Regions from separate parts of the Gordonia sp. CPCC 205333 genome, predicted to be linked through region 2. Evidence: predicted binding sites of a transcription regulator. Region 2 holds the regulator's gene; the other holds the start of a gene.
What was found. The regulator LexA, encoded in region 2, represses DNA repair genes until DNA is damaged. The targets are predictions, from matches to a motif close to CGAACANNTGTTCG.
Positions count from the first base shown of each region.

Region 1 (15,570 bases), on a different contig from region 2:
GGGAGCGCGGTGGTGCCCAGCCGGACGGCCATACCGATGCCGTTGCCGATGACGATTTGCCGTCGCCAGCGCGCGACGTCGTGCGGTGCCACGTCATCGAGCAGATCAAGGGTGGCGTTGATGTGACAGGCATTGATCACCCGACGGGCCCGACGTTGGCTTCCGTCGGCGAGGGTGATCTGCCATCCTGTCGGATCTCTCCGTAAAGATGTTGCGGCACAGCCTGATTCAACGACAGCGCCGTCGGAGTCCAGGCGATTGAGCAACGCGGTCGTCAGTGCGCCGCTGCCGCCGACCGCCCGCCCGGGTGGGATCTGGTGCATGAGTGCGGCGAAGCCGATCATCGGTGCGGTGCCGGGAGCGGTCATCGGCGGGCCCGATTGAGCGCCGAACCAGGACAGGGCGGCTTTGAGCCTCGGTGAGTCGAACCAGCGGTCGAGCAGCGCGTCACCGGAGAGCATCATGTCCTGAGCCATCGAACTCATCGCGCCGGTGCGAGCCCCGATGATTCCCCGGCGTGCGGTGGTTGCGGTGCGGTATAGGCCACCGAAGGCGCGGCCGAAGCGATCGACGGTGGCCGGGGTGATGAAGGCGCGCATTACCGCCTGGGCGCGGGGAGTCCAGACGCGGATGAACTCGCGATAGGCCGCCGCGTCGTCGGGACCACAGACTCGTTCGATCATCGCGCAGGTTCGATCGAGATCGGTGAAGAACACTAACGCGTCGCCGCCGGCGGGATCAGGTGCGAATGCCCACGGATCGCAGTCGAGATAGCGCAGTCCGAAACGAGACAGTTCCAGCTCGTCAAGGATCGGCGTGTGTCGGATCATCAAGTGAGCCGACGATCCGCGGTCGACGCGGTAGCCGGGGAAACGCTCGACCGTCGACACCGCGCCCCCGAGGACAGTGTCGCGTTCGATGACACGTACCCGTAGTTGGGCTTGGGCGAGGTAGGCGGCGGCGACCAGACCGTTATGACCCCCGCCGATTACGACGACGTCATCGATATCCGCGGTGCTCATGGCCGGGTACGTCCGTTCGGATTCGGTCCGACGCCAGGCGGCGCGGCAACGGGCAGTGGGAGCGGCCGTCCGAGAAACGCGAACGGTCGCGGGTCGCCGGCGAAGGTGAAATGGCGCAGTACGTCGGTGAAGCCCAGTCGTCGATAGAGCGACCAGGCTCGATTCTCCTCGCCGGCCACCTCGGGGGTCGACAATAGGACGCGGCTCTCGGTGCAATCGGCGACAAGTTTGGTGAGCAGCCACTGTCCGAGGCCGAAACCTTGTGCAGATGGGTGGACATGGAGCTCGGTAAGTTCGAAATAGTCATTGGCAATGTCGTTTACGGCGACCGGTGAGAGCCCCGTGCGGCGGAGCCCGGCGCGAAGTTGCTGATTCCACCACTGATCCGGTGCGCCACGGTAGCCGTATGCGATGCCGACGAGCACTTCGTCATCGGTGATGGCCAGCGGGGCGCGTAGTCGCCGCCGCGCGAGCGATGCGGTGCCGCTGCGGTTCAACCGCCCTGCGAATGAGCCGCGGCTCTCCGGCGGCAAGTCGCTGACCTGTGCGATCGCGCCGAAAGCCCGCCACCCGGGTCGGGCGATGTGTTCACGCCACAGCGGAGCTCGATGTGCCTCCGTGCCGCGGGGGTAGCCCATCGCGGTGACATAGATGTTGAGGGCTGGATCGAGCCAGAGGTAGGCGTCCTGCCCGGTCAGGCGAACCACACGCACGGTCATCTGCGGCCCGCTGTCGCGGAGCGCGATATGGCCGCTTGTGGCCTTGAACGTTGACGGTGCACAAGCTATATTGAATATGTCGAACGAGTGTTCGAGTACTCAGCCTCCGCAAGCTGCGTCAGACGACTCGTAAGACCCATACAACGTCCCGGTGGCGAGTGACGAGGGAAGCGTTCTTGTCACTGGGTCGTTGTACAAAGTGAAGACGCCGTTCGAGTAGAAGGTTCAAGTAGAAGGGAAGCCAAGCCGTGAAACGCACCGCAGCCGATGTGATAGTTGATCCGATCGTCGTTCGCCGCTCCCGCGATCTACTCGAGCGAGGCGACAACCTACTCGCCAACGCCGACGGCGTTGCTGATTCCGCTGAGCGTTTCCGCCAGTACTACTTAGCCGCGCTGCGTGGTGCGGGGAGCATCTTGGCAGTGCTTGAACCGTCGGCTCCGACGGCGCGGCGGCGAGGTAGCCGAAGCGCGTGGGCTCGCCTTTCTGTTGCCGTACCCGAATGGGATGCGGCCGCCGGATACCTCGCGTCGGTATCCGATGTTCGAATGAAGATTGAGTCCGGTCAGGTTCGCACCGTTGATACGGCGCTAGCCGCCACACTGCGCCGTTATGTGGTCGCCCTCCTTGACGACGCCGATGCAATAGTTGTCGCCTATGAGCAAGGGAAGTTGGCCAATGGTGGTCGCCCGGAGCTTCACCTCGTATCATGAGAAGCGGGACACGCGCGCCCTGCGTGTCCGATGATGTTCCGCCGGTTGCGGTTCATCGGTCCAACACGCGGTTGAAGGAGGGTCGGTGCCACTCTCGGAGCACGAGCAGCGGATGCTCGAACAGATCGAAAGTGCTCTGTACGCCGAAGACCCCAAGTTTGCGTCGAGCGTCAAGCGTCGTCGCATTGGTCCCGGCGGTGGGCGGCGGCGCCTTCAGGCCGCTGCGATATTCGTTGTAGGCCTGGTGCTATTGGTCGGCGGCATCGCTGTCGACGTCAAGCTTGTTGGTTTTCCGATCATCAGCCTGATCGGCTTCCTCGTCATGTTCGGCGCATGCCTGATGGCGCTGTGGGGCGGTGGCAGTTCGGCTAACGCGTCTGGCGGGCCGTCGAAAGGGGCCGGAGCCGGTTCGCGAAATTCCGGCGGATCACGTCGCAAACTATCTGAGCGGATGGAAGAGCGTTTCAATCGTCGGTTCGACCAAGAGCAATGAGGTGATGCGGGCCTGACCCGTATCGCCGTCTGAGATTAAGCCGCACATCAACGATGTGCGGCTTTTTTGTGCTCCCGAAAAGGGGGCGCGTCTGCGATCAGGAAGACCGGTCGCGGGCATTGCCCCCTCAATCCCCACTTTCCACCACTATTCGCCAGTCGTGAGCCTCGACCTGCATCAAAAGTCCCAATTCATCACTTTAGTCACTGCGGTCACGGCTCATTAACACGAGTCTCGGATATTTCCCCACCACTTTTATAGCTGTTGAACTGGAACTTTATGATCGCGGGACACGCCGGTGGGGGATGAGGGGTGGAAAGTGGTGGAAAGTGGGGTACTGTGGCAGCACTGGGTGAGGGACGCGGCAACCGGAACCGCGCACCTAGCCCACAGGGCAGGAGGTGATCGACATGTCTATGCGATTTGTCGGCACCTACACGCCCAAATTGGACGACAAGGGGCGACTCACGTTGCCCGCGAAATTTCGGGATGCATTGGCAGGAGGCGTGATGGTTACCAGAAACCAGGACCGCAGCCTGGCGGTGTATCAGCTCGACGAGTTCGATGCCATCGCCGAGAAGACGATGGCGGCCTCGCGCAACGATCCCGATGCGCGTGCCTACCAGCGGTACTTCTTCGCCGGCACCGACGAACAGCGTCCGGATGGGCAGGGCCGAATCACCCTGTCCGCGGATCACCGTCGGTACGCCGGGCTCTCGAAAGAGTGCGTGGTCATCGGCAGCTTTAGCCACTTGGAAATCTGGGATGCGCAGGCATGGCGCGCATACCAGGACGAGCACGAGGACGACTTCTCCGCGGCTGGTTCGGCCGCGTTGGATTCGGTGCTCTAGAGCAGATGTGACCCGATGGCCCCAGCGGGTGAGCTGAGGCCCCGGCCCGAACCGACCCTGACGTACTTCCCCAACGCCAGGTGCGGATCGGACCGGGACCTGAGTCCCACCCGACGATCGTCGCCACACACATCCGCCGTGCCCTTGCGCTTTCAATCAGTTCGATATCGGCTTTCGACCTTGGTGAGGGGGTAGACGCGATGCCAGACCACGACGACTCCCAACTGTCCGAGCCTCGACGCTCCGGCGAGTTCGGACATGTGCCGGTGATGGCCCAACGGATCGTAGAACTGCTCACCCCCGCGCTCACCCGGACAAGTCCCGATGGCTCCGATGCCGTTGTCGTCGACGCCACCCTCGGCGCGGGCGGACACAGTGAACTCCTGCTCAATACGTTCCCGGCAGTGCGAGTCATCGGTATCGACCGGGATGACAATGCGATTGCCATTGCCCGACAACGGCTTTCGGGATTCGGCGATCGAATCGGATTTCACCGCGCGCGGTATGACGAATTGCCCGGCATACTCGCCAGCGCGGGAGCCCCCGGCGCGCGGATTGACGCGGCGTTATTCGATCTGGGTGTGTCGTCCATGCAACTGGACCAGGCCGATCGTGGTTTCGCGTACTCGGTCGACGCACCGTTGGATATGCGAATGAATTCGCAGGACGAGCTGACCGCGGCAGAGATTCTGAACACATACGGTCACGGCGAGCTGGCCAGGGTGTTGAGCGACTACGGCGACGAGCGCTTCGCCGGAAAGATCGCGTCGGCGGTATTGCGCGCCCGCGACATCGAACCATTCACCACGAGTGGACGCTTAGTGGAACTGCTCTACGCTTCCATTCCTGCGGCCACGCGGCGGACCGGCGGACATCCCGCCAAGCGCACCTTTCAGGCGCTGCGGATCGAGGTGAACCACGAACTCGACTCATTGCGGCACGCCCTGCCCGCGTCCCTCGCCGGACTGCGGGTCGGTGGCCGGGTCGTGGTGATGAGCTATCAGTCACTCGAAGACAAAATCGTGAAAAAGGAATTCGCACAGCGTGTTACCTCGCGAACCCCACCTGGACTGCCGGTTGAGTTGCCGGGTGCCGCGGCCAGGTTCTCGCTGATCACCCGCGGCGCTGAACGGCCCGACGACGCCGAATTGGAACGTAACCCGCGCTCGGCGCCGGTACGCGTGCGCGCTATCGAACGAATCGCTGAGGAGGCACCGCTATGACGTTGCTCGACACCCGTACCCGCGGGCAGGCGCGTGCCGCTGATACCTCGCGGCCAACGCGGTCGAAGGCCGCGCAGAAGGCGATGGATCGTAGAGCCAAGCGAGCCGGGCAGTCGGGCTCAGATGTATCGCAGTCCTGGGCGCGACGTCGCAAGTCCGACGATGCCGCACCGGCACCGTCCCCGGCCGTCCCTCGACCGACCCTGCGGGAACGCGTCGCGGCCGTGCCATTTGTCGTACCGGTGGTAGCGCTCATCCTCGCCGGTATGGTCCTGACGCTGTGGCTATCCACCAGGTCGGCGCAGGATTCCTACGAATTGAGTATCGCTCGCGCGGAAAACCAGTCGTTGACCGACCAGCGTGACGCGCTAAAGAAGACTTTCGAATCCGCCGATGCCGCGCCGGATCTGTCCGACAAGGCCGCGAAACTGGGGATGGTGCCCGCGCGCAATCCTGCTCGAATGGTGGTGGGCGCGAACGGAAAACCGCGCATCTATGGCACCCCGGAGGCTGTCTCGGGACATGCGCCGAAGTCGATCAACCCGAAGCAGAACGACGATCCGACAGCCAAGATCGACGTATCCAAGGTTGACGATTCGCGTGGACTGCCCGGCAGCAGTGGCACGCCGACGACCACCTCGGCACCTAGCTCGTCAACTCCGGCGCCCGGCTCGACGACCGGGCCGACGGCTCCCGCGCCGACGGCAACCGCACCCGCTCCCGCCGGCGACGGACCGACGTCGAATGTCTTGCCCGGCGGCACGCCGACCGCTCCAAATTCCGGCCGCAACCGGTAGCGCAAGGGACAATCAAACATCATGACGCGTGCCAGCTTGTTCCCGCCGCGCCCGGATCGGACGGGTCGGGCGAAACGCCCGTCAGCAGTGCGTTCGCCGCGTGGCGGTGCGAAAGATGGCGGCGGACGCCCTCCCCGGCATCCAGAGAAGTTCGTCTTCCGTGGCCGAATGGCCGGGGTGCTGGTGATTCTCGCGGTGCTGATAGTCGCGGCCAAGATGATCTTTGTCCACGCGATCGATGCGCAGTCATTGTCAGAGCAGGCAGCCGAACAGCGCGAATACACCCAGGTCTTGACGGCTAAACGTGGCGCGATCGTGGACCGCAATGGCCGTCCGCTGGCCTATACCGATGAGGCGCGGGCACTGACATTCCTTCCGCAAGCAGTTCGTAAGTCGATCGATGAGGCGCACCAGAAGGACCCGTCGCTTCCCGATGTCAAAACCCGGCTCGACCAGATCGCCAAAGGGGTCTCGAGTGCGCTGGGCGGTTCGATCAGTGCGAGCGATCTGCTGGCCAAGCTGACCGGCAACGACAAATTCATCTACCTCGCCCGATCGGTCAGCACCGACGTCGCGAAGAAGATTGTCGCGGACTACCCCGAGGTCGGCGCCGACCCGCAGAATATTCGCCTCTATCCCGGTGGGTCATTGGCCGCGAACGTAGTCGGCGACGTCAACTACGACGGCAACGGTCTGATTGGTCTCGAATCGTCGATGGATTCGGTTCTCGCCGGTACCAGCGGTTCGACCACCTACGACCGTGGTTCGGACGGTGCCATCATTCCGGGCAGTACCCGTAACGTTCACCCGGCGATCAACGGCGCCACCGTGCAATTGACTCTCGACTCTGACATTCAGTGGTTTGTGCAGAGTCAGGTCGCCGCGGCCAAGGCGGCGTCGGGAGCGAAGAGTGTGTCCGCGGTGGTACTCGATTCGCATACCGGCGAAGTATTGGCGATGGCGAATGACGGTACTTTCAACGCCGCAAAACCACTGTCCGAGCAGAAGGGTGTTGAGCTCGGCAATCCGTCGGTGACCTCACCCTTCGAGCCGGGTTCGGTGAATAAGGTGATCGCAGCCGCTGGTGCCATCGAATACGGTGTCACCACTCCCAATTCGGTACTACTGGTACCTGGCTCCATCAATATGGGCGGCGTGACTGTCCGCGATGCCTGGGTACACGGGCCGGAACACTTCACCAGCACCGGCATCTTCGGCAAGTCGTCGAATGTCGGAACCCTGATGCTTGCCAAGAAGATTGGCGACAAGCGGTACGCGGATCTACTGGCGCGTTTCGGACTCGGTGAGCGAACCGGCGTCGAGTTGCCCGCCGAATCATCAGGTGACGTACCGGCCTTGAGTCAGTGGTCGGGTTCGACTTTCGCGAACTTGCCGATCGGCCAGGGCTTGTTGATGACATTGCTGCAGATGACCGGCATCTACCAGACCATCGCCAACAACGGCGTGCGGGTGCCACCGCGAATCTTCAAGTCGGAGAAGCGAAGTGGCCACGATGCCAGCACGCCCGCGCCTCCGACACCGGTTCGGGTGGTCAGCGACCAAACCGCCAAGACGGTCCGCGACATGTTCCGTGCGGTAATCCAGAACGATCCCACCGGAGTGCAGCAGGGCACCGGCTCCAAGGCTGCGGTACCCGGCTACCAGATCTCAGGCAAGACCGGCACCGCGCAGCAGGTTGATCCGGTAACCGGCCGGTATTCGAATTCGAGTTACAACATCACCTTCGCGGGTATCGCGCCCGCGGATAATCCGCGATACGTGGTCGGCATCATGATGGACAATCCGCCACGCAGTTCTGACGGCTCGGGCGGGCAGTCCGCCGCGCCGCTGTTCGGGACGATTGCTTCGTGGCTGCTGCAGCGTGATCGGGTGCCGCTGTCGCCGACGCAGACACCCAAGCTGACACTGACCACCGATTGACCCCCGAGCCGATGCGCCGCCGGTGATGGTGGGCGTCGGCCAGGTGAGCGGTATGTTGTTGGGCGGTGCAGCCCCGCAAGCGAGATAGTTAAGGAGGCGATGGCACGTGTCGCAGTCGCAACAGTCCGGGCCAATTCGCCCCCAGCGCGTCGCGCCGACCTCGATTGGCAACCTGGCATCAACGATCGACGCGCAGGTCGTCGGATCGGCGCAGGTTGCGGTCACTGGAGTGAGTCTGCGGGCGCAGTCGATCACTCCGGGCGATCTATTCGCGGCCCTGCCGGGCAATCGCGTACACGGCGCGCGGTTCGTTGCTGATGCGGTGAATGCGGGTGCGTCGGCGATCTTCACCGATCCGGTCGGCCGCGAGCTTATCGCCGCGGAGCTGCCCGATGCCGATGTTGCCATCCTCGTGCATCCGGAACCGCGCTCGGTTCTGGGCCGGGTGAGTTCGTCGATCTATGGAGATCCGAGCCGGTCGCTGACCCTCATCGGAATTACCGGCACTTCGGGTAAGACAACCACGGCCTTCATGGTCGAGTCGATCCTGCTCGCCGACGGTCGCTCGGTCGGCCTACTCGGTACTGTGCAGACCCGCATCAACGGTGTGGCACAACCGAGTTCCCTGACGACCCCGGAAGCGCCAGATCTGCAAGCACTGTTCGCGGCGATGGTCGAGCAGGGAGTGGACACCGTGGTGATGGAAGTGTCGAGTCACGCGCTTTCCCTCGGTCGCGTCGCCGGGTCCAGATTCGACGTCGGAGCCTTCACGAACCTGTCTCAGGATCATCTCGACTTCCATCCGACGATGGCAGACTATTTCGAGGCGAAAGCGATTCTCTTCAAAGAAGATTCGGACTTGCGCGCCGAACGCAGCGTAGTGTGCGTCGACGACGAGTGGGGACGGCAGATGGCGCGGATCGCCCCCTCGCCGGTGACCGTGTCAACCGGATCCACATCGGCACAGTGGACCGCCGGTGAGTCGTCCATCGCCGTCGACGGCACTCAGTGTGTGCGTGTCTCGGGCCCCGACGCCGCCGAGTTGAATCTCACCCTGCCGCTGCCAGGTCGGTTCAATATCGCCAATGCTCTTGTGGCAGTTGCGATTACCAGAACAGTCGGCGTGGAATTCGCAGCCATCTCGGCCGGCTTGGCTGCGGTGTCGGTTCCCGGTCGACTCCAGCGGATCAACGACGGGCAGCAGTTCCTGGCCGTCGTGGACTATGCGCACAAACCGGCGGCGGTGGAAGCCGTCATTGCGACCTTGCGGGAACAGACCGCGGGCCGGATCGGCGTGGTCATCGGTGCAGGCGGCGACCGCGATACCGGCAAACGCGCTCACATGGGGGCAGCAGCGGCGCGTGGCGCCGAGTTCGTGGTGATCACCGACGACAATCCGCGCACCGAGGAACCGGCCGCGATCCGCGCCGAGGTGTATGCGGGTGCCGCTGCCATCGAGGCGAAGGACCGACCGTCCACGTCCGAGCCGATCCGCGACATCGGTGACCGGGCCGCTGCCATCGCGGCGGTCGTCGAGTGGGCCTCACCAGGCGACGTTGTGTTGATCGCGGGTAAGGGGCATGAGGCCGGCCAGGAGATCAACGGCGTCAAACACCCCTTCGACGATCGAGTCGTGCTGGCGGCCGCGTTGCGGGCAAAGGTCGCAGGTGTGCACGACGCGACCGCGACGGTCGCCGACGCCAGCGCACTCATTCGACGTCTGGTGGCGCAGGCCGCCGATTCCGGCGTCGGCAGTGCCCATCGTGACCGCGGCGCGCGCACCTGGCTGATTCTGGGCGAATTGGAGCCTGACGAAGGTGCGGATGAACAGCAAACCGTCGTCGATCACGACCGGCTCGGCCGGCTCGCGGTTCGACTGGCCGTCGACAAGATTCTCGCGGTCGGTTCGTCTCGCGCCGTCCGTGCATTGCACCAGGGCGCGGTCATGGAAGGATCATGGGGTGCCGAGGCCGTGCTGGCCCAGACCCCCTTCCAAGCTCGTGAGCTGCTACGTTCAGACCCCGACTGGCAGCCGGCCGAGGGTGACATGGTCGCGGTGGCCGGTCCGGCCGACGTTCGCGCACTGACCGAGGAGTTGTCCGTTGCGGGGCTGGTGGTCTTGACCGGCTGAGAACAAGGTTTGATAGAAGGCTGAGAAACACCTACGAACCAACTGTCGGAACAAACGGTAAGGGACCTACTTGTGTGGCAGATCCTGATTGCGGGAGCCATCTCGCTGGCGGTCGCGATTCTGTTGACCCCGATTCTGATCAAGGTATTTTCGCGACAGGGCTTCGGCCAGGAGATCCGCGTCGAGGGGCCGCAGAGTCATCAGACTAAACGCGGTACCCCGTCGATGGGCGGCGTTGCGATCATCACCGCACTGGTGGCCGGTTACTTCGGTGCACATCTCGTCGGCTTCATCGCCAACGGTTCGGGGCCGCGGGCGTCGGGTCTGTTGGTATTGGGTCTTGCCGTCGCGCTGGGGATCGTGGGATTTCTCGACGACTTCATCAAGATCCGTAAGCATCGAAACCTCGGTTTGAACAAGACCGCCAAGTCGGTCGGTCAGTTCATCGCCGCAATCCTGTTCGGCATCTTGGTGATTCAGTTCCGCAATGGTGCCGGAGATGAGCCGGCGAGCACCAACCTGTCCTATGTCCGCGACATCGTGGCGATCTCGATGGGGTCGGTCGTTTTCGTCATCTTCTGCTGGCTGGTCGTTGCGGCCTGGTCGAACGCGGTGAATTTCACCGACGGACTCGACGGCCTCGCGGCCGGGTCGATGGCAATGGTCCTCGGTTCGTATGTGCTGGTTGCGTTGTGGCAGAACGAAAATGCCTGCGTCAACCCCGGCTCGGTCGGCAATGCCGGGTGCTATCACGTACGTGATCCGCAAGACCTCGCGCTGCTCGCGGTCGCCGGTGGCGGCGCCTGCCTCGGATTCCTCTGGTGGAACGCCGCACCGGCCAAGATCTTCATGGGCGACACCGGTTCGCTCGCGCTCGGCGGTTTGCTCGCCGGCCTGTCAATCACCACCCGCACCGAATTACTCGCGATCGTGCTCGGTGCGCTGTTCGTCGCCGAGATAGTCTCGGTCGTGATCCAGATCGCCTTCTTCGGGACCACCGGGCGTCGAGTGTTCCGAATGGCGCCATTCCACCATCACTTCGAATTGGGTGGCTGGGCAGAAACCACGGTGATCATCAGATTCTGGTTGCTCACCGCCATCGCATGTGCACTCGGGCTCTCGCTGTTCTACAGCGAATTCGTCACCGCCAGTGGATAACCCGGTGCCGGATACGCTCGTCGCCGAATTGCCGAATGCGACCGTGCTGGTTGCCGGTGCCGGTGCCGCCGGGCGGTCGGCCGCGGCCTACCTCGCCGGTGTCGGGGCGCGAGTATGTCTGGTAGACGATCGCTATTCGACGCCGGGACGCGAGGTTTTCGGTGGGGTAGAGGTCTCGGGCATCTCGATCGATCGCGCACTCTCCGATGGGTTGACCGACGTGGATCTTCTGGTGGTCTCGCCCGGTTTCGCGCCGACACATCCGCTGCCGGTCGCGGCGCAGGCGGCTGGCGTGCCGGTATGGGGTGAAGTGGAGCTGGCCTGGCAACTCGACCGGGCCGGGGTGCTCGGCGAACCCCGCACCTGGCTGGTTGTCACCGGTACCAACGGCAAAACGACGACTACCGGAATGGTCGAGGCGATTATGACCGCTGCCGGACGGCATGCGGCGGCCTGCGGCAACTACGGACTGACCGTGCTTGACGCGATGGTTGCCCCGCGGCGCGCCGACGTTCTGTGTGCGGAGTTGTCGAGCTTCCAATTGCATTGGGCGCCTTCGGTTCACGCCGACGCCGCGGTTGTGCTCAACGTTGCCGAGGACCACCTCGACTGGCATGGGTCGTTCGCGGCCTATGCGGCGGCTAAGGCCCTCGCGCTGCAGGCGGCGGTCGCCGTCGTTGGCGAGGACGACGTGGTGGCCTCGACGCTCCCGGTCGGGGCTGATAGTCGTCGGGTCGGATTCACGCTGGCCCGACCGGCCCCCGGACAGCTCGGTGTACTCGACGGTGTGCTGACCGATCGTGCCTTCGGTGACGGCGAGTCCGCCGAGTTGATCTCAGCCGATGCCATTCGTCCGGCTGGACCGTCGGGTATCGCCGACGCGTTGGCCGCCGCCGCGCTGGCCCGGGCGGTAGGCGTGAGTCCGCAGCAGGTAGCCGCTGGTTTGCGTACTTTTGCCCCGGCCGCTCACCGGGGCGAGGTGGTTGCCGTCGGCGAGCTCGACGATGGGGCGGTCCTATTCGTGGATGATTCGAAGGCGACCAATCCGCATGCGGCAATGGCTGCGCTGTCTGGGTATGACCGGGTTGTCCTGATTGCCGGTGGGCTGCTCAAAGGCGCATCGGTGGACGAATTGGTTGCGGCGAATGTGACGCGGCTCGCCGGGGTGGTGGCCATCGGTCGAGATCGGCAGATAATCGTCGACACTATTGCGCGACACGCCCCAGAAGTCCCAACAGTCACAGTATTCACAGGGGACGATGGGCAGGTGAGTGTCGTCGAAGGACCTGCCCTGGGAGCGCGCGCCCTGCCGCCGTCAGACGAGCGGGCGAGCCAAACCGTCGATCTGCCACCGTCGCACGCGGTGATGAACGTCGCCGTCGAGCGGGCCTGGCAGCTGGCCGACCGATCAGCACGCCCGGTGTCGGCGGTACTGCTCGCACCCGCCGCGGCGTCGCTGGACATGTTCGCCAGCTACGGCGCCCGCGGTGACGCGTTCATCGCAGCGGCACGCAGTGTGGTGGATTCGGCCCAGGCGTCCCGATGACCGCGGGCGTGACCGGGCGCGACGAGCAGACGAGCTGGCCGGCCGCCATTATCGGCGCGGTCCGCAATATCCTCGGACGGCCGCTGGCGTCATTTCATCTCGTCCTCGCGATGGCCTTCTTCCTAACCGCCTTCGGACTGGTGATGGTGCTCTCCGCGTCATCGGTCGAGGGTTACTCGAAGGAGGGATCGGCATACGGCCTGTTCACCACGCAGATGACTTTCGCGGTGCTCGGACTCGTCGTCTTCTACATCATGCTGCGCCTGCCGATCCGGCTGATTCGTCGGGCGGCGGCGCCGATGATCGTGATCACCACCGTGCTGTTGGCCCTGGTCCTGGTCCCGGGCATCGGTACCCTCAGTCAGGGCGCACGACGCTGGTTCGTGATCGGCGGACTGTCGGTGCAGCCGTCGGAGCTGGTCAAAGTCGCTCTGTGCGTGTGGGGCGCACACCTGCTGGCCTCGCGGCGCCGCGACAACGCGTCCCTGCGTGAATTGCTTATCCCGTTGTTGCCGGTGGCAGCGCTGATCTGCCTGCTGATCATTCTCGAACCCAACTTGTCGACGACGATCACCGTCGCGATCATCGTCGGAGCCTTGCTGTGGTTCGCCGGCCTGCCGCTTCGGGTCTTCGCCGGTTTCGTCGTGACCGGTGTAGCGGTCGCGGTGGTGCTCGCACTCGCCGAGGGGTACCGCTCCGAGCGCGTTCGAAGCTTTTTCGGTGCGATCAACGATCCGCAGGGTGCCGGCTACCAGGCTAGGCAGGCGACGTACGCGCTGGCCAATGGCGGAATCTTCGGCGTCGGACTTGGGCAGAGTCGTGCCAAATGGAACTACCTGCCCAACGCGCATAACGACTTTATCTTCGCGATCATCGGCGAAGAGCTCGGACTCATCGGTGGCTTGCTGGTGGTCGGACTGTTCGCCCTGTTGGCCTTTCTTGGACTGCGTATCGCGGCGAGATCGGTCGACCCGTTCATCAAGTTGATGACCGCGACGATCACGGTGCTGATCACCGCGCAGGCGTTCATCAACATTGGTTACGTCGTCGGCCTGTTGCCGGTCACCGGTATTCAGCTGCCGTTGCTGTCGGCCGGTGGTACCTCGACTCTGACGATTCTGGCGATGCTGGGCCTGCTTGCCAATGCGGCACGACATGAGCCGGACGCGGTGGCGGCGCTAACCGCCAGCGGTCCGGTTCGCGTCAGCCGCCTGCTTCGCCTACCGACCCCGGTGCCGTATCACCCGTCGCGCGCCGACCGCCTGCGCGACCGACTCGACCAGCGGCCGCGAGATCGACGCGGCGTCGAGGCGGGACGATCCGGCTGGCGTCGACCGCGTGACAAGCCTGAGCGTGGGCAGGCCCCGCGACCTAGGGTGTCGAGTCGAGGATCTTCCTATGACCTGCTGACTTCCGGCGCACGTCGTGGTGGCGCGAGTTCTCGGCGCGGTGATGTGAGTGACACAATCGGACGCCGACGCGCGGGCGTAGACGCGACGGTGGACAATCGTTCCCGACGCGCCGATGCCCGGCGCGCGACGCAACAGGAACGGTGGTGGCGTTCGTGACGGTGCCAGGCGATGGCGCGCACTTGTCGGTGGTGGTGGCCGGCGGCGGTACAGCCGGGCATATCGAGCCCGCGTTGGCCGTCGCCGACGCGGTCGCCGCACTGGCACCCGCGGCGCGTATCGCGGCGTTGGGTACGACACGCGGACTGGAGACCCGTCTTATCCCTGATCGCGGTTATTCGCTGGAGTTGATTCCGCCGGTTCCCTTGCCCCGCAAGGTGAATGCCGATCTATTCAAAGTTCCGTTCAGGCTGAGTCGGGCTGTGCTGGCCGCGCGCAAAGTACTCGCGGACGTCGACGCCGACGTCCTGATCGGATTTGGCGGATATGTCGCTTTGCCGGCCTATTTCGCTGCTCGCGGGCATATCCGGAGAAGTCGCCGCATCCCGGTGGTGATTCACGAGGCGAACGCGAGTGCCGGCATCGCCAACAAGATCGGTGCCCGCTATGCCGACAAGGTACTGGCCGCGGTTGACTCGTCGGGCCTCCCCGGCGCCGTCGTGGTTGGTATGCCGGTTCGCGGTTCGCTGGCCGGACTCGATCGAAAAGCCTTACGCGACAAGGCTCGTCACTACTTCGGCCTGGACCCCGACGCTCCGACACTGCTCGTATTCGGCGGGTCCCAAGGAGCTGCCCGGCTCAACGATGCGGTTGCCGGTGCTAGCGGTGCACTCGCTGAGGCGGGGATCGGCGTACTCCACGCATATGGGCCCAAGAACACGATCGAGCCGTCGCATGGACACCGCGATCGGGCGAAGGGCGATGACGCCCGCACGCCACCGTATATCGGCGTCGCGTATCTCAATCGGATGGATTTGGCCTATGCCGCAGCCGATTTGGTGATCTGCCGGTCTGGCGCGATGACGGTCGCCGAGGTTTCCGCGACCGGTCTGCCCGCGGTCTACGTACCACTGCCGCACGGCAACGGTGAGCAGCGACTGAATGCTCTGCCGGTGGTCGAGGCCGGCGGTGGACTGATCGTCGACGATACCGAGATGACTACGCAGTGGGTGGCACGTGAAGTTCCCGCGCTGCTCGGCGACCCCGAACGGCTCGCCGCAATGTCGGCCGCGGCGTCGGCAGGCGGTCACCGGGATGCGGCGAGCGTGGTCGCGCGGACCGCGCTGGAACTGGCAGCCGATTTCGCGGACGAGCGGGGGTGACGATGGCAGAGCATGTCGAAAAGTCTTCTCGGCGAACACTTCCGGAGTCACTGTCACGTGTGCATATGGTCGGCATCGGCGGTGCTGGAATGTCGGGGCTGGCTCGGATTCTGTTGGCTCGCGGTGGTCAGGTGTCGGGATCGGACGCGAAAGACGGTCGTGGGATCCTCGCGTTGCGGACCAGAGGTGCGCAGATCGCGATCGGGCATGATCCCGCGGCGCTCGATCAATTGCCTGGCGGTCCG
Region 1 is NZ_JBCLVI010000005.1:163,532-179,101, reverse strand. It holds gene AAFP29_RS18690 (phytoene desaturase family protein) at 1-1,022, opposite strand, end outside; gene AAFP29_RS18685 (GNAT family N-acetyltransferase) at 1,019-1,741, opposite strand; gene AAFP29_RS18680 (SAV_6107 family HEPN domain-containing protein) at 1,990-2,454, shown strand; gene AAFP29_RS18675 (DUF3040 domain-containing protein) at 2,540-2,947, shown strand; gene mraZ (division/cell wall cluster transcriptional repressor MraZ) at 3,358-3,798, shown strand; gene rsmH (16S rRNA (cytosine(1402)-N(4))-methyltransferase RsmH) at 3,999-5,021, shown strand; gene AAFP29_RS18660 (hypothetical protein) at 5,018-5,818, shown strand; gene AAFP29_RS18655 (peptidoglycan D,D-transpeptidase FtsI family protein) at 5,840-7,759, shown strand; gene AAFP29_RS18650 (UDP-N-acetylmuramoyl-L-alanyl-D-glutamate--2,6-diaminopimelate ligase) at 7,866-9,890, shown strand; gene mraY (phospho-N-acetylmuramoyl-pentapeptide-transferase) at 9,963-11,048, shown strand; gene murD (UDP-N-acetylmuramoyl-L-alanine--D-glutamate ligase) at 11,053-12,594, shown strand; gene ftsW (putative lipid II flippase FtsW) at 12,591-14,162, shown strand; gene murG (undecaprenyldiphospho-muramoylpentapeptide beta-N-acetylglucosaminyltransferase) at 14,150-15,325, shown strand; gene murC (UDP-N-acetylmuramate--L-alanine ligase) at 15,328-15,570, shown strand, end outside.
Region 1: a site for LexA is predicted at 1,822-1,835, ahead of AAFP29_RS18680 (SAV_6107 family HEPN domain-containing protein). Genes of this name have one in related genera too.

Region 2 (15,570 bases):
CCCGCGGAACAAGTCATCCCCGACACCCTTTTGGTGTCGGGGATGACTTGTTTCGCAAGGTTTGGGCGAGAAGGTGTCAGCCCAGCGCGTCGGAGAAGCGATGCGCCAGTTCGCCGACCTGGTCGGTGGTCATCACGAATGTCGGCGAAACCTGAAGTGCGCCTTGTCCTGCGGCTCGTGTAACAACACCGTGGGCACGTAGTCGCAGCACAGTAGTCGGCGCGGTCGCCGGATCGGCCAACTGAACTGCCGCTACCGCACCCAGTCCAACGCGAACTTCGCTGACAGCGTCGAGTTCGGCCAGCGGCGCGAACGCGGTCGCTAAGTCACCCTCAAGTCGTGACGCCTCGGCGAGCAAACCCTCGCGCTCGATGATGTCGAGGTTGGCCATAGCGGCGGCAGCGGCCCCGGCGTGCCCACCGTAGGTATAGCCGTGACGGAACCACACCCCACCGCCGTGGAACGGCTCCGCGATCCGCGGCGCGATGAAGACGGCACCCATCGGAACATAACCCGACGTCAGCCCTTTGGCAGTGGTGATCATGTCCGGTTCCAGACCGAATCGTGTACTAGCGAACCAAGACTCGCCGCCGATACGACCGAACCCGGTGACAACTTCGTCGGCGATGAACAGCACGTTGTTGTCGCGGCAAATGGCCCGCACTTCTTCGAGGTAGCCCTCCGGCGGCAGATAGACACCGCCCGCACCGATGATCGGCTCACAGAAGAACGCTGCGACGCGGTCAGCGCCTACTCGCTCGATCAGTCCGAGCAAACTCTTGGCGTCGTTCCAGTCGACTGTCTCGGTGTCGGGCAGGAACTCTCCATAGCCGTCGTGGTTGGCGGGAATACCGGCAAGCGATGTACCGCCGATATGCATACCGTGGTACGCCTTGGAGCGCCCGACCATGATCGTCTTCTCCGGCTTACCCACCTCGCGCCAGTAACGTCGAGCGAGTTTTGCCGCGGTCTCCACCGAATCGCTGCCGCCCGAGGTGAAGAATATCTTGGAACCTGGCACCGGAGCGATCTCGGCGAGCCGGTTCGCCAAGTCGACGGTGACGTCGGCAGTCATATCGCCGAAACCCGAGTAGTGGGCTAGTTTGCCGAGTTGCGCGGCCACCGCGTCGCCGACCTCGCTACGACCGTGGCCGATATTGGTGAACCACAACCCTGCTGTCGCATCGAGATATTGGTTACCTTCAGCGTCGAATACGTAGGCTCCCTCGCCTCGCGCGATCACAAACGGACCCGCGGCGTTGACCGCCCCCATGTCAGCAAAACCGTGCCACAGCGCATTAGTCATGGCCTACATCATGCCGGTAGCGGTGCTATCCGTCGCAATCAGCCCCGAGCGCAATGTTGCCAACGGGCTGTCCGCAGTGGGTTTCGCAGGCCGTATCCTTGAAGGGCTATGCCACCATCGGAAACCGTAGACGACGACGCCGCTATCTCCACACCTGATATCAAGGCATATCGTAAGGCGCTCGATGCGCTCACCATCGTTGATGCTCACCAGCTCGGCCGTCGTTTGGACACATTCAGCGGTCGGGGCCGTCGCGACAAATCCGCCACCCGCAAGCGCGCGAAACCTCCTACCTGGGAATCACTATCCGTCGACCTCACCAAGGCGCAATCGCGGGTTGCACGCCGCGTAGCGTCGGTTCCGACGATCACCTACCCCGATGGTCTACCGGTCAGCGCGGCCCGCGACCAGATCAGCACTGCTATTGCCGAACACCAGGTGGTGGTGATCGCCGGCGAGACCGGATCTGGCAAAACCACCCAGCTGCCAAAGATCTGCCTTGAACTCGGACGCGGAATCCGCGGTTCCATCGGCCACACCCAACCCCGCCGCATCGCGGCCAGTTCAGTCGCCACGCGGATAGCCGACGAGACGAATACCGAACTGGGTGAGGCCATCGGATATTCGGTTCGCTTCGCCGACAAGACCAGCGCTGACACGCTGGTCAAAGTCATGACCGACGGTATTTTGCTGCGCGAGATCGCCAATGATCCGATGCTGCGCGCCTACGACACGTTGATCATCGATGAGGCTCATGAACGCAGCCTCAACATTGACTTCATCCTCGGTTTCCTCAAACGCCTGCTCCCCCGCCGCCCCGATCTCAAGGTGATCATCACCTCGGCAACCATCGAACCTGACCGTTTCGCAAGGCATTTCGCAGTCGACGGAGCCGACGATGCCGTCCCGATCCTCGAAGTATCCGGACGCGCCTATCCGGTCGACATTCGGTATCGGCCGTGGGGAGAGGTTGGGGCGAGCGCAGCCACGGGAATTGGTGGCAGTGATGCTGCCCGACGCCGGGAGCGCGCTGATTTCAACCTAGTCGACACCGACAACGACCACGCCGACCTCGATCAGATCGGGGCGATTGACGCGGCCATCGGCGAGTTGTGGTCGGCACGCGGCGGAGGTCGCGGCGACATCCTCATCTTTCTGCCGACCGAACGCGACATCCGCGATACCGCCGACGCCCTGAAACATCGCGCCAGTAAGGGTGCCGAGATCGTTCCGCTCTTCGCTCGCTTGTCCAATGCCGAACAGCGCCGGGTCTTCACGCCTTCCGACGGTCGCCGAATCGTGTTGGCTACCAACGTGGCTGAGACATCGCTGACAGTTCCCGGTATCCGCTACGTCATCGACACCGGAACCGCCCGTGTCGCAAGGTATTCCACCCGAACCAAGGTCAATCGTCTTCCCATTGAATCGGTTTCGCAAGCAAGTGCACGGCAACGTGCCGGCCGTTGCGGTCGGGTGGCGCCAGGTATCTGCATCCGTCTCTACAGCGAGGACGACTTTGACAACCGGCCGGAATTCACCGATCCGGAAATCCTGCGTACCAATCTGGCCGGCGTCATATTGTCGATGCTGTCATTGCGCCTCGGCGATATCGCCGACTTCCCTTTCGTCCAAGCGCCCGGCGAACGCGCCATCCGCGACGGTGTTGCGGTACTACATGAGTTGGGCGCGATCGAATCGCCCTCGGCCACTTCGGGTCCGCCGCGCCTGACCAGGGTCGGACGCGAACTCGCAACATTGCCGGTCGATCCGCGGCTGGGACGGATGCTCGCCGAAGGACATCACCTCGGCTGTCTCGATCACATTCTTGTCATCGCTGCAGCGCTGTCATTGCCGGACGTTCGCGAACGGCCAGCTGAACATCGTCAGGCAGCCGATGAATCGCATAAACGCTTCGATGTTCCAGGATCAGATTTCCTCGCCTATTTGGAACTCTGGGACTATCTCAACGAACAACGAGACACTTTGTCGAGCAGCAAGTTTCGACGAACCTGCGAGCGAGAGTTTCTGCATTGGGTGCGCATCCGCGAATGGCGTGACCTGCATCGGCAACTGACCTCTATCGTCGCCGACCTCAAATGGTCGATCCAACCGACCCAGCGCGATGCCGATGCCATCCACCGCTCGATCTTGTCGGGACTGCTGTCGAATATCGCGGCCCGCAACGGCGACACTCGCGAATACACCGGAGCCCGCAACACCACGCTGATGATCTTCCCCGGCTCATCGCTATCGAAGAAGTCGCCGCCATTCCTGATGGCCGCCGAAATGCTCGAGACCTCACGGCTATTCGCGCACACCGTCGCGCGGGTGGATCCGCTATGGGCAGAGAAGCTCGCCGGCAATCTGGTCAAACGTGTCTACAGCGAACCTCATTGGTCGTCCAAGCGCGGATCGACGATGGCCCATGAACGGGTCACCCTGTACGGCGTTCCGCTGGTCGCTTCCCGTCGCGTCACCTATACGTCCATCGATCCGGAGCTGTGTCGGGAGATGTTCATTCGGCACGCGCTCGTCGAAGGAGACTGGCGAACCGAGCACAAGTTCTTGGCACATAACCGTGCTCTGCTCGACGACGCCGCCGCCATTGAACATCGCGCCCGACGGGCCGACATCACTATCACCGACGATCAACTCTACGAGTTCTACGACAAGCGGATACCCGCCGACGTGACGTCGGCGCGGCATTTCGATACGTGGTGGCGCTCGGCACGACGCGCGGATGAGACCCTGCTCGATCTCACCGAAGCCGACGTCGTCGACAGTGCTGATGCACCGGTGTCCCCTACTGATTTCCCCGGCGCCTGGGCTCAGGGCACGTTACGACTCGACCTTGCCTACAAATTCGCACCGGGAGATCCCGATGATGGTGTGAGCGTGGTGATTCCGGCGGCGCTCCTCGATCATGTTCGGCCCGCGGGCTTCGACTGGTCAGTGCCAGGCATGCGCGCGGAACTGGCAACCGAGTTGGTGAAGTCACTGCCGAAGTCTCTGCGGAAGTCGATGGCCCCGGCATCTCGCTTCGCCGACGCCGCGTTGGCCAGACTCAAGCCGCGGTCGGAGCCATTGACCAAAGGCCTTGCCAGAGAATTGTCCGCGATGACCGGGTTATCCATCGCTGCAAGTGATTTCGATATCGAAGCGGTCCCCGCACACCTGCGCGTCAATTTCCGCGTCATCGGCGCTGACGGCGCTACGGTGTCGTCTGGCAAGTCTCTACCCGCCCTCCAGTCACGCGGCGGCTCACCAGCCAAGCGCACGGCGGCCATCTTCACCACGTGGACGGCGGACAGTATCGGCACCATCCCCTTTGAAAAGACCGAGACCGTTGCGGGACAACAGGTAACGCGCTATCCAACCCTGAAGGTAGTCGATGGCGGCGTCACCCGCACACTCGCGACGTCGTCGGCACAGGCTAGCCGGATGTTGCATACCGCTGTCTGCGCATTGCTCGCAGCGTCGCTCCCCGCCCTGCCGGTGCGAATCACGCGTACCCTCGACCCCGCCGGAACGCTCGCGCTCAGCCAAAGCCCCTATGCGACAAGCGAGTTGATGCTCGCGGAGTGCACCACCCGTGCCGTGCTCGAATGTGTGACTACTGCCATGACGGCCAATATTCGCACCGCCGAACAGTTTGACGTGTTGCGCAAAGACGTCGCCGGCCCGGTTGCGGAGAAGGCCCTATCGGTTTTCGATGCCGTGGTCGATACGTTGCGCGAAGTAGCGCCGGTGCGAGCGGAGATTGACGCGAATGCCGGCTCACTCGCCGCAGACGACGTCGCTGACCAAATGCATAATCTGATCTATCCGGGTTTCGTCGCATCAACGGCGTTGCCCCATCTGAAAGAGATGCCGCGGTATCTTCGGGGTGCGCGCACTCGATTGGAGCAACTGTCGCTCGCACCCGATCGGGATAACGCTGGTATCGCGATCATCGACCGTGTAGTTGAGGGGTGGAATCAGCGCCTCGCCCAACTCCCACCGGGTCGACGAGATGCTTTCAACGAATCGGCGACGTGGCTCGTCGAGGAGCTAAGGGTTGGCACCTTTTCCCAGCGCTTGGGAACGGCATATCCGGTGTCGGAGAAGCGGATTCGACGCGCCTTCGAGGAATTTAGGTGAGCTGCGAGTCAGTCTCGCCAGCTGCTTCACGGCGTTGGCCTACATGCTCACGCAGCTCATCGATCTCCTGCTGGAAATCGGCCAGCGACTCGAACGACCGGTAGACCGAAGCGAACCGCAGGTATGCGACTTCATCCAGATCCCGCAGTGGCCCCAGAATGGCCAGCCCAACCTCGTTGCTCGGAATCTCAGCCGATCCCGACGCACGGACAGCCTCTTCCACTTGCTGGGCGAGTAGCGCAAGGTCGTCCTCGGCCACGTCGCGGCCCTGGCATGCGCGCCGTACACCGCGCATAACCTTCTCTCGACTGAACGGCTCTGTGACTCCGTTGCGTTTGACGACGGCGAGGACCGCGCTCTCTACGGTGGTGAAGCGCCGACCGCATGCGGCGCAAGAGCGCCTCCGGCGAATCGCCTGTCCTTCATCGGCAACCCTGGAGTCGACGACCTTGGTGTCATCGTGTTTGCAGAAGGGACAGCGCATACCTAGAAGAGTAACCGCCATCATTTTCACGGGTTTCAGTAGACAGGGGTCACCAAAGCCTGACCCACACGAACACCCGACGACTCGAGGTGATTGAGTTCCACAATCTTGTTGATGACCGCCTGCGTGGGCAACTCTGGTGCGACGCGCGCAGCGACGGCGCTGAGCGATTCGCCGGCGCGCACATGGACCACCGAAGTCGAGGTCGGCGCGGGCGCTACTGACGCCTCGTAATTGCCGCCGACAACCGCGAAGAACCACACCAGCCCGGCCAGTGCAGCGCCGACGAGGACACTCGCCGCGCCGCGCCGTCGACGATAAACCGCCATCTGCCGAGCCTCGCGGGCGCGCATGCCGTCAGTTCCCGAGCAGCGTGTGCCGGTTGGCCATGAGATGTCGGGCCGACGGTTGAGCGGGCGGGTGGTCGAACCCGGCGTGCGGCGGGGCGCAGGCCTCGTCGGCGCTGCGAGACCGGCGCGCGGGGCGATACGCGGAGCGAGTGCTGCGGTCATGGTGTCCTCCTGGTGTACGAACCTGTGTTCGATGAACTTATGTTCGATTTCTAGCACGACCCACCGACAATGTCTCGCGACACGTCGAACAAATGTTTGAAAGTCCAGCTCGTCTCGTCTACTTTTGAGTGCAGACCGCCTTGGCGAGCCACCCGAAAAGCACCATCGAAGAAGGGAAACCAGCTGATGACCGAGCAGGGACCGTCGGACGATTCCGCGGCGAACGGCGCACTCGACGCAACTCTCGCCGAATCCGTCGAGGCGACGTTGACCACGCGTCAACGCGCGGTTCTGGAATACATCCGCAAGTCCGTTCGCATGCGCGGATACCCGCCGAGCATCCGCGAGATCGGCGACGCGGTCGGTCTTACCTCGACGTCATCAGTTGCCCATCAGCTGCGCACGCTTGAACGCAAGGGCCTGCTCCGCCGTGACCACAACCGACCGCGCGCGGTGAATATCCAGGACAGTGAGCCAGATCCGTCGGGCGATTCCCCCTTCGGCGGCGTTGCGACGATGCCGACACCTACCTTCGTCCCGGTACTCGGCCGGATCGCCGCCGGCGGACCGATTCTCGCCGAAGAAGCAGTCGAGGACGTGTTTCCACTTCCACGCGAACTCGTCGGCGACGGTTCGCTGTTTCTGCTGAAGGTCGTAGGCGAGTCGATGATCGACGCCGCGATCTGCGACGGCGACTGGGTAGTGGTTCGCCAGCAGAATGTCGCCGAGAACGGAGATATCGTCGCCGCGATGATCGATGGCGAGGCGACCGTGAAGACGTTTAAACGCAAACGCGGTCATGTCTGGCTGATGCCGCACAACGTTATGTTCGAACCGATCGCAGGCGACGACGCGACAATCTTGGGCAAAGTCGTCACAGTTCTGCGTCGCGTGTAGATACGAGGCGTCAGCTGAAGCCTGCGGGCACAACATCGGCGAGGGGCATACTCCCCCCTGGCTGCGGCCTATATGCGGACTTCAGCCGGCTGCGCACAGGCTGAAGTCTGCGGGGATTCGGTAAGTGGGGAGAATGACCCCTCGGAAGCCTCCAGCGCGCAGATTTCAACCTGGCTGAAACCTGCAGCGACGGTGCCATCGAGGGGCACGCTCCCTCGATGTCCGTCGGGCTCAGATTTCAGTCGATGGTTCGTACTTGACCGCACGTCGAGGCACGGTGGCTTGCCCGGCTGAGAACTGCTTGCCTGGCTGAGAACTGCATCGTCAGGTTGGTTGAGGGAAATACTCCCTGGGCAAAGTCCTGACTGCAGATTCGAGCCCGGCGGCAAGCAGACTGGAGTCTGTCCTCCCACACCCGCCGAGGGCGCGACTCCCCCGGCAGCCACCAAAACGCAGATTTGTTTGCGGCGCTCCCAGCCCGAAAATGCGTTTCCACCTTCATCGAGGGCAAATCTCCCCCTATCGCCGCCAGACCGCAGATTTCAGCTACGCCCTATAGTCCGCCGCATCCCAACCCCAGCAGCAACACGGCTGGACTCTGCAGCCGCCATCGTCTCCGAAGGAGATACTCCCCCGGCCGCGACCAAGGCGCAGCGTCCAGTCCGACGACAGCCCGTTACCCGCTCAGCGCCTGCGACGCCGCTGCCCTCGCCGCCGTCGGATCCGCCGTATTGAGCGCGCAGCGCGCCGCGTCTTCGCACGATGCCATCGTTACCTGACCCAGTCGGGCACCGACTGCCGCGGCGGCGACTGGCGCACTCGACAACGACGTGACGCCCATCCCGACAAGTACACAGGCGAGCAGCGGATCGGCCGCAGCCTCCCCACACACACCGACGGGCTTCCCAGCCGCACGACCGGCTGCGGCCACCATCGAGACCAACGACAGTACGGCTGGCTGCCAAGGATCGGTTAGCGCCGCCAATTCGGCCGACATCCGGTCCGCGGCCATCGTGTATTGAGTCAGATCATTGGTACCGATCGACACAAAATCCACTTCAGCCAGAATTGCGGGCGCGAGCAGCGCTGCCGCCGGCACTTCGATCATCACCCCGGCCGTCAGGCCCCGCCCGCGAGCGAGCGCCGCGAATTCCGCGGCCTCAGCGACCGTGGCAATCATCGGAGCCATCACCCAAACGTCGGCATCGCTCGCGGCGGCGGCCGATGCGATCGCGTCGAGTTGAGCTTCCCGCAGTTCCGGCTGGGCGCCGGCAATCCGGTTGCCGCGCACGCCCAACGCCGGATTCGCCTCCTCGGGACTGTTCACAAACTTCATCGGTTTGTCCGACCCGGCATCGAGTGTCCGGATGACCACCTTGAGGCCGCTGAACGCATCGAACACCCCGCGATAACTCGTCACCTGCTCAGCGATCGTCGGAGCCGCCGCACGATCCAAAAAGGCCAGCTCAGTACGGAACAGACCGATCCCGGCCACCGGCTTCGACGATGCTGCCCGCGCCGATGCACCGTCGGCGACGTTGGCCAGGACAGCGACGTCGATTCCGTCCGCGGTACGTCCCGGACCAGCCCAGGCGGCGACCAAATCCGCTTGTGCCTGCCAGTGCGTCGCTGCGGCCCGCGCCGCCGCCGGTTCAGGTTCGACGTCGACCGTCCCTGCGGTGCCATCGACCAGAACCGACGTTCCGGTGCCGATGGTGGCCAGATCGCCAACCGCGACGATGCACGGAATCCCGAGTTGTCGCGCGATGATCGCGGTGTGACTCGTCGGACCACCGAGACGGGTGACCAACGCGACTACCAATTGCGGATCCAGGCCAGCCGTATCGGCAGGGGCCAGATCGTCGGCAAAGAGGATCGACGGCGAATCAGGCACTGGCACACCCGGTTCGGGCGAACCTGTCAGTGCAGCCAGTACGCGGTCGCGTACGTCATTCAGGTCGGTGACCCGCTCGGCCATCAGGCCGCCGAGTTTGGTGAACAAGTCGGCGAACTGTTTAGTGGCGGCGACCGCCGCGTCGGCCGCCGGGCTACCGGCATTGATGAGCTTGCCCGCGGCGGAGAGCCAGCCACGATCTTCGGCGAGGCTGGCAGTAGCACTGAGTACCTCGGCGGCCACGCCCGTGCTGGCCGACGCTCGATCGCGCAGTTTCGCGGCGACGTCCGCTGCTGCGGCGGAGAACCGATCGACCTCGCGCACCCGATCGACGTCGGACAGTTCCACTGTCGACGCAACGAATTCCGGGCGCGGGCCCGGCCAGATCACCGGCCCATAGGCGATACCTGAAACGACCGGCGTTCCGGTCAACTGCTGGATGGCGTCCGACACGCGATTCACCTTTCATCGAGCTATATATGTGATCTAGATTACGAGAAATACTTGACTTGTCAACACATTCGGGGGTAAAACAAACGATATCAACACAAATCTTCCCTGATATCAACATATTGGACGAGAGGAGGCGACTCTATGTATGCCGCAGAACGACATGAGGCAATCGCCGGGGCCGTGCGCGAACACGGCAGGGTGTCAGTCCTCGACTTGGCAGCCCAGTTCGACGTCACCGGCGAGACGATTCGCCGGGATCTCGCCGCCCTCGAACGAACAGGTCATGTACATCGCGTACATGGCGGCGCAGTCGATCCCGGCCTGACTACCCTCGACGCGGGCGAACGGCCACTCACCCAGCGCATCACCGAACACAGCGAGGCCAAAATCGCGATCGGCATCGCCGCGCAGCAATTCTTGCCGACCGCGGGTGGATCGGTCTTCTTCGACGCCGGAACCACCACCTATCAGGCGGCGCGCGCACTCACCGACCCTCGCGAGCTGACTCTTGCGACAAACGCTCTGGGTATCGCCGCGACTCTGGCCAAGCTCCCCGCAGTGAACCTGCACCTCATCGGGGGGCGACTTCGCGGTCTCACGCAGGCCAGCGTCGGCGCCGACACCGTCGCCGCCATCGCCAAGCTTCGAATCTCCGTCGCCTTCGTCGGCACCAACGGACTGTCGGCCCGCCACGGCTGCTCCACTCCCGATCCCGACGAGGCGGCAGTCAAGTCGGCGATCGTCGCATGCGCGAATCGTGTTGTAGTGCTTGCTGATTCATCGAAGTTCAACAGCGACGAGCTCGTATCGTTCGCCCCCCTGTCCGAAGTTGACGTCATCGTGACCGATTCGGACGCCGATCCCGCGGATATCGCACGACTCACCGAACAAGGAATCGAGGTTGTCACCGCATGATTCTCACTGTCACTGCCAATCCCAGCGTTGATCGGACCGTTGAACTCGGCGAACCACTGACACACGGCACCGTTCAGCGCGCCAACGCCACACGGGTCGAAGCCGGCGGCAAGGGCGTCAATGTCGCGCGGGTCGTCGCCACCGCGAGCAGTGACACTATCGCGATCCTGCCAGCGAACCGCACCGATGCGCTCCTGGGACTGCTCGACGCCGTTGAGTTGCCTTACCGATACATCAACGTCGACGACCAGGTCCGCAGCAACATCACGATCGTCGACCCGGACGGCACCACCACAAAGATCAACGCCGCGGGCGCGGCTTTCGACCAGGCCACCGAGACTGCACTATCTCGTCTGATCGACGAACTCGCGCCAACGGCCGACTGGATCGCTCTATGTGGTTCGTTACCCCCGGGCCTCCCCGACGACTGGTACGCGCACATCGCCGAACGCCTGAGCGCGAAAGGAGCCAAAGTCGCCGTCGATACGTCAGGTGCCCCCCTGCGCGCGGTCGCCCGACCGGGTATCGCTCTGCTCAAACCCAACGCAGACGAACTCGCCGAACTCGTCGGCGGCGACGGCCCCACGATCGAATCTGCTGCCGCCACAGGAAATTTCACTCCTGCGGTGACGGCATCACAGAAGCTCGCAGCACGCACCGGCGGTGCCGTGCTCACCACTCTGGGAGCCGCTGGCGCCCTTCTCACGATCGGCCAACGTACCTGGTCAGCAACCGCGCCCTCGATCACTCCCCGTAGCACCGTCGGCGCCGGCGATGCATCGTTGGCGGGCTATCTGCTCGCTGAACTCGACGGGCAAACACCGCCGGACAGGTTACGTCGAGCGGTCGCGTACGGCTCGGCCGCTGCGGCACTGCCCGGCACTCAGCCACCATTTCCCACTCAACTCGACCTCGCCAACGTGCAGGTCACCGAGTTACAACCGTCCACCACCGTGTGATTCCCCATCCTCCTCCCGCTCACACAGAAGAGACTAGCCATGAGCACTGACATTCCGACCGGAGCCTCGGCACCGCAGATCATCACCTCCGAAGCCGTACTCCTCGACGTCGACGCCGGTGCTACCAACGGCGCCGTCATCAGCCGCCTCGCCGGCCTTCTAGGTGCTCAGGGCCGCACCACTGACGTCGACGAACTCGTCGCCGCCGCAATGGCACGGGAAGCTAAGTCGGCTACCGGCCTCCCCGGCGCAATCGCAATCCCGCACGCCCGTTCGGCATCGGTCACGACCGCCAGCCTGGCGATGGCGAGGCTATCGAACAAAGTAGATTTCGGTGGCCCCGACGGCGACGCGGACATCGTGTTCCTGATCGCTGCACCAGAAGGTGGCAGTGAGCATATGAAGTTGCTCAGTTCGTTGGCCCGAGCACTTGTTCGACCCGAGTTCGTCGCCGCGCTGCGTGAGGCTCCCGACGCAGCCAGTGTCGTCGAGCTCGTCAGTCAAGCCGTCACACCGAAGGCCAAAGCTAAACCATCACAACCGGCGGCACCGGCTGCAGTCTCGACATCAGCGCCCACCACAAGTGCGGCGCCCCGCCCGCGAATCGTCGCGATCACGGCCTGCCCTACCGGCATCGCGCATACCTACATGGCCGCCGACGCCCTCAAATACGCCGCCGAACGCGCCGACATCGACTTCACCGTTGAGACCCAGGGGTCGTCGGCGACCACGCCCATGACACCGCAGACCATCGCCGACGCCGACGCCGTCATCTTCGCCACCGACGTCGGCGTCAAGGGACGCGAGCGGTTCGCCGGTAAGCCGGTTATCGCATCCGGCGTCAAGCGGGCCATCAACCAACCCGACACAATGATCACCGAAGCCATTGCGGCAGCGAAGAATCCGAATGCGGCGACCGTCGGCGGCGACGCCGCCGATACAGCCGAATCGGCAGCGGCAACCGTCGGCTACGGCGGTCAACTCAAGCAGGCGCTGATGACCGGCGTCAGCTATATGATTCCGTTCGTCGCGGCGGGCGGTCTGCTCATCGCGCTGGGCTTCCTGCTGGCTGGCTACGAAATCGCCAACAAGACCCTCGACCAGACGCAAACCCTGTCCGACGGCGCGTTCATCGCCCTGCACAACAGCCTGTGGGATTTGCCGTCCGGGGGCATCATGACCTACCTCGGAGCGGTAGCCTTCGCCGTAGGATCGCTGGCAATGGGCATGCTGGTCCCGGTGCTGTCGGGATATATCGCCTTCGCCATCGCCGACCGTCCAGGAATCGCACCCGGTTTCGTCGCTGGCCTGGTATCGATCGCGGTCGGTGCCAGCTTCATCGGCGGTTTGATCGGTGGCCTGCTAGCTGGCGTCGTGGCACTCGGATTGTCTCGAATTCCGTTGCCGCAGTGGGCGCGTGGGCTACAGCCCGTCGTCATCATTCCGCTCTTCGCCTCGATGATCGTCGGCGGATTCATGTTCATGTTGCTCGGCAAACCGCTGGCCTGGGTAACCACGGCCATGACCGACGGCCTCAACTCGATGTCGGGCAGCTCCAAGATTGTCCTGGGCATCGTGCTTGGCCTGATGATGTGCTTCGACCTGGGCGGGCCAGTCAACAAGGCGGCCTACCTCTTTGCGACGACTGGCCTCGCGATCGGCGGCACCGCGCAGTTGGAGATCATGGCAGCCGTCATGGCTGCCGGCATGGTTCCGCCGCTGGCACTCGCACTCGCCACCGCTGTGCGCCCGTCGCTGTTCACTGAGCCCGAGCGGGCGAACGGCAAGGCCGCGTGGTTACTCGGCGCTTCGTTCATCTCGGAGGGAGCCATCCCGTTCGCTGCCGTCGACCCACTTCGGGTGATCCCGTCGATGATGATCGGCGGCGCAACTACCGGAGCCCTGATCATGGCCTTCGGCGTGGAACTGCGCGCACCGCATGGCGGTGTATTCGTCTTCTTCGCGATGAATAACGCCCTTGCTTTCCTTGCCGCCCTGGCAATCGGAATGGTCGTCGCCTGCACCGCGGTGGTCACTGCCAAACAACTCCGCGCGACGCGGCATCCGAACGAAGAAGCGCAACTGGAGGCAGCGATTTCCTGACCGCGCAAGAACTACACCCGATTTCACCAAAACACCAAAGGAGAACCCAATGCCATCGACAACCGTTACCGTCGGATCCGCCGTCGGCCTGCACGCCCGCCCAGCCAGCATCATCGCCGAGGCCGCCGCCGAAGCCGATGCCAATGTAACCCTCGCCGTCGACGGTGAGGATCCGGTAGATGCCGGCTCCGCGTTGCTCATCATGACTCTCGGCGCGGAGAAGGGCACGCAAGTAACCGTCACCGCCGACGATGACGCTGCCGTTGCGAAGATCGCCGAATTGGTAGCCGCGGATCTGGACGCCGAGTAATACTCGCTCGACTTGAACACTGTCGGCTGGGTCGCACCGTAGGCAGAATCCCCCTCCAAGTGGCCCAGCTGTCAGGTTTGAGCCTAGGCCCGACGCCGTCGGGCTACGGTGCGACGACCACCAATTCGCGTAGTTCCCCGGCCAACGCCGCGGGTACCCGAACCCTCATCCGGGTACCGCCCGAGTCGTGGTCGGCGGAGAAGACTTCGCCTTCCGCGTGAATCCTCGACACCAGGTCGCCACGCGAAAACGGCACGGACACAAACAGTTCCACGTCGTTTCGGCCCAGTGCCGACCGGACCCGGTCGAATAGCTCCGCAATACCGGCACCGGTCTTCGCGGAGACGAATACGGCGTCGGGCAGGGCCGCGCGCAGCTGCGTGATCTGCAGTTCGGTCATCGCGTCGACCTTGTTGACCACCAACAATTCCGGCGGCAATGAAGCACCCTCAGCCCCTGTGTTCGGCTGCGCCGACGACTCGCTGACAATCTCTTTGAGCACCTGCCGGACGGCGCTGATCTGCTCCAGCGGATACTCGTCGGCACCGTCGACGATGTGCAGCAGCAGGTCGGCTTCGGCAGCTTCCTCCAGTGTCGACCGGAATGCCTCGACCAGCTGCGTCGGCAGGTGGCGCACAAATCCGACGGTGTCGGTGAATACGACGATCCGTCCGTCGTCGAGTTTGGCTCGTCGCGTCGTCGGGTCGAGGGTGGCGAATAGCGCGTCCTGCACTAGCACGCCGGATCCGGTCATTGCGTTAACCAACGACGACTTTCCCGCGTTGGTGTATCCGACGACGGTCAGGGCTGGAACCGAATTACGTTGTCGTGCAGCACGTTTTACAACTCGCGCAGTCTTCATCAACCGAATCTCGCGGCGCATCTTGGCCATTCGTTCGCGGATACGACGCCGATCGGTTTCGATCTTTGTCTCACCGGGCCCGCGCAGACCAACGCCGCCGTTGCTTCCCGCTCGACCGCCGGCCTGCCGGGACATCGATTCACCCCAGCCGCGCAAGCGCGGCAACATGTATTCCATTTGTGCCAGCGATACTTGCGCCTTGCCTTCGCGCGAGGTGGCGTGCTGGGCGAAGATGTCGAGGATCAGCGCGGTCCGGTCGATCACCTTCACCTTCACGACCTTCTCCAGCGCGGTGAGCTGTGCGGGCGTCAATTCACCGTCGCAAATCACCGTGTCGGCTTCGGTTGCCAGCACAACCTCACGCAGTTCACCGGCCTTACCCGAACCGATGTAGGTCGCCGAGTCCGGCTTGGAGCGACGCTGAATCAGAGCGTCGAGCACTTGTGAACCGGCAGTCTCGGCGAGCGCCGCGAGTTCGGCCATCGCCGCATTGGCCTGCGCCTGTGTGCCGTGGGTCCATACTCCGACCAGCACGACTTTCTCCAGTCGTAGCTGCCGGTATTCGACCTCGGTGACGTCGGTGAGTTCAGTGGAGAGTCCGGCGACGCGTTGCAGCGAGGCGCGATCGTCGAGTTGTAGATCGCCGGTGGTCGGAACACTCGCGGAGCGAGTATCGACAATGGGTGTTGAGATGTCCGTGTCAGTCATATGCCATCCATGATGGCACGTTCACCG
Region 2 is NZ_JBCLVI010000003.1:362,550-378,119, reverse strand. It holds gene AAFP29_RS11960 (aspartate aminotransferase family protein) at 77-1,306, opposite strand; gene hrpA (ATP-dependent RNA helicase HrpA) at 1,415-5,446, shown strand; gene nrdR (transcriptional regulator NrdR) at 5,439-5,930, opposite strand; gene AAFP29_RS11945 (LysM peptidoglycan-binding domain-containing protein) at 5,966-6,442, opposite strand; gene lexA (transcriptional repressor LexA) at 6,629-7,339, shown strand; gene ptsP (phosphoenolpyruvate--protein phosphotransferase) at 8,016-9,686, opposite strand; gene AAFP29_RS11930 (DeoR/GlpR family DNA-binding transcription regulator) at 9,828-10,601, shown strand; gene AAFP29_RS11925 (1-phosphofructokinase family hexose kinase) at 10,598-11,560, shown strand; gene AAFP29_RS11920 (PTS fructose transporter subunit IIABC) at 11,600-13,663, shown strand; gene AAFP29_RS11915 (HPr family phosphocarrier protein) at 13,713-13,973, shown strand; gene hflX (GTPase HflX) at 14,077-15,543, opposite strand.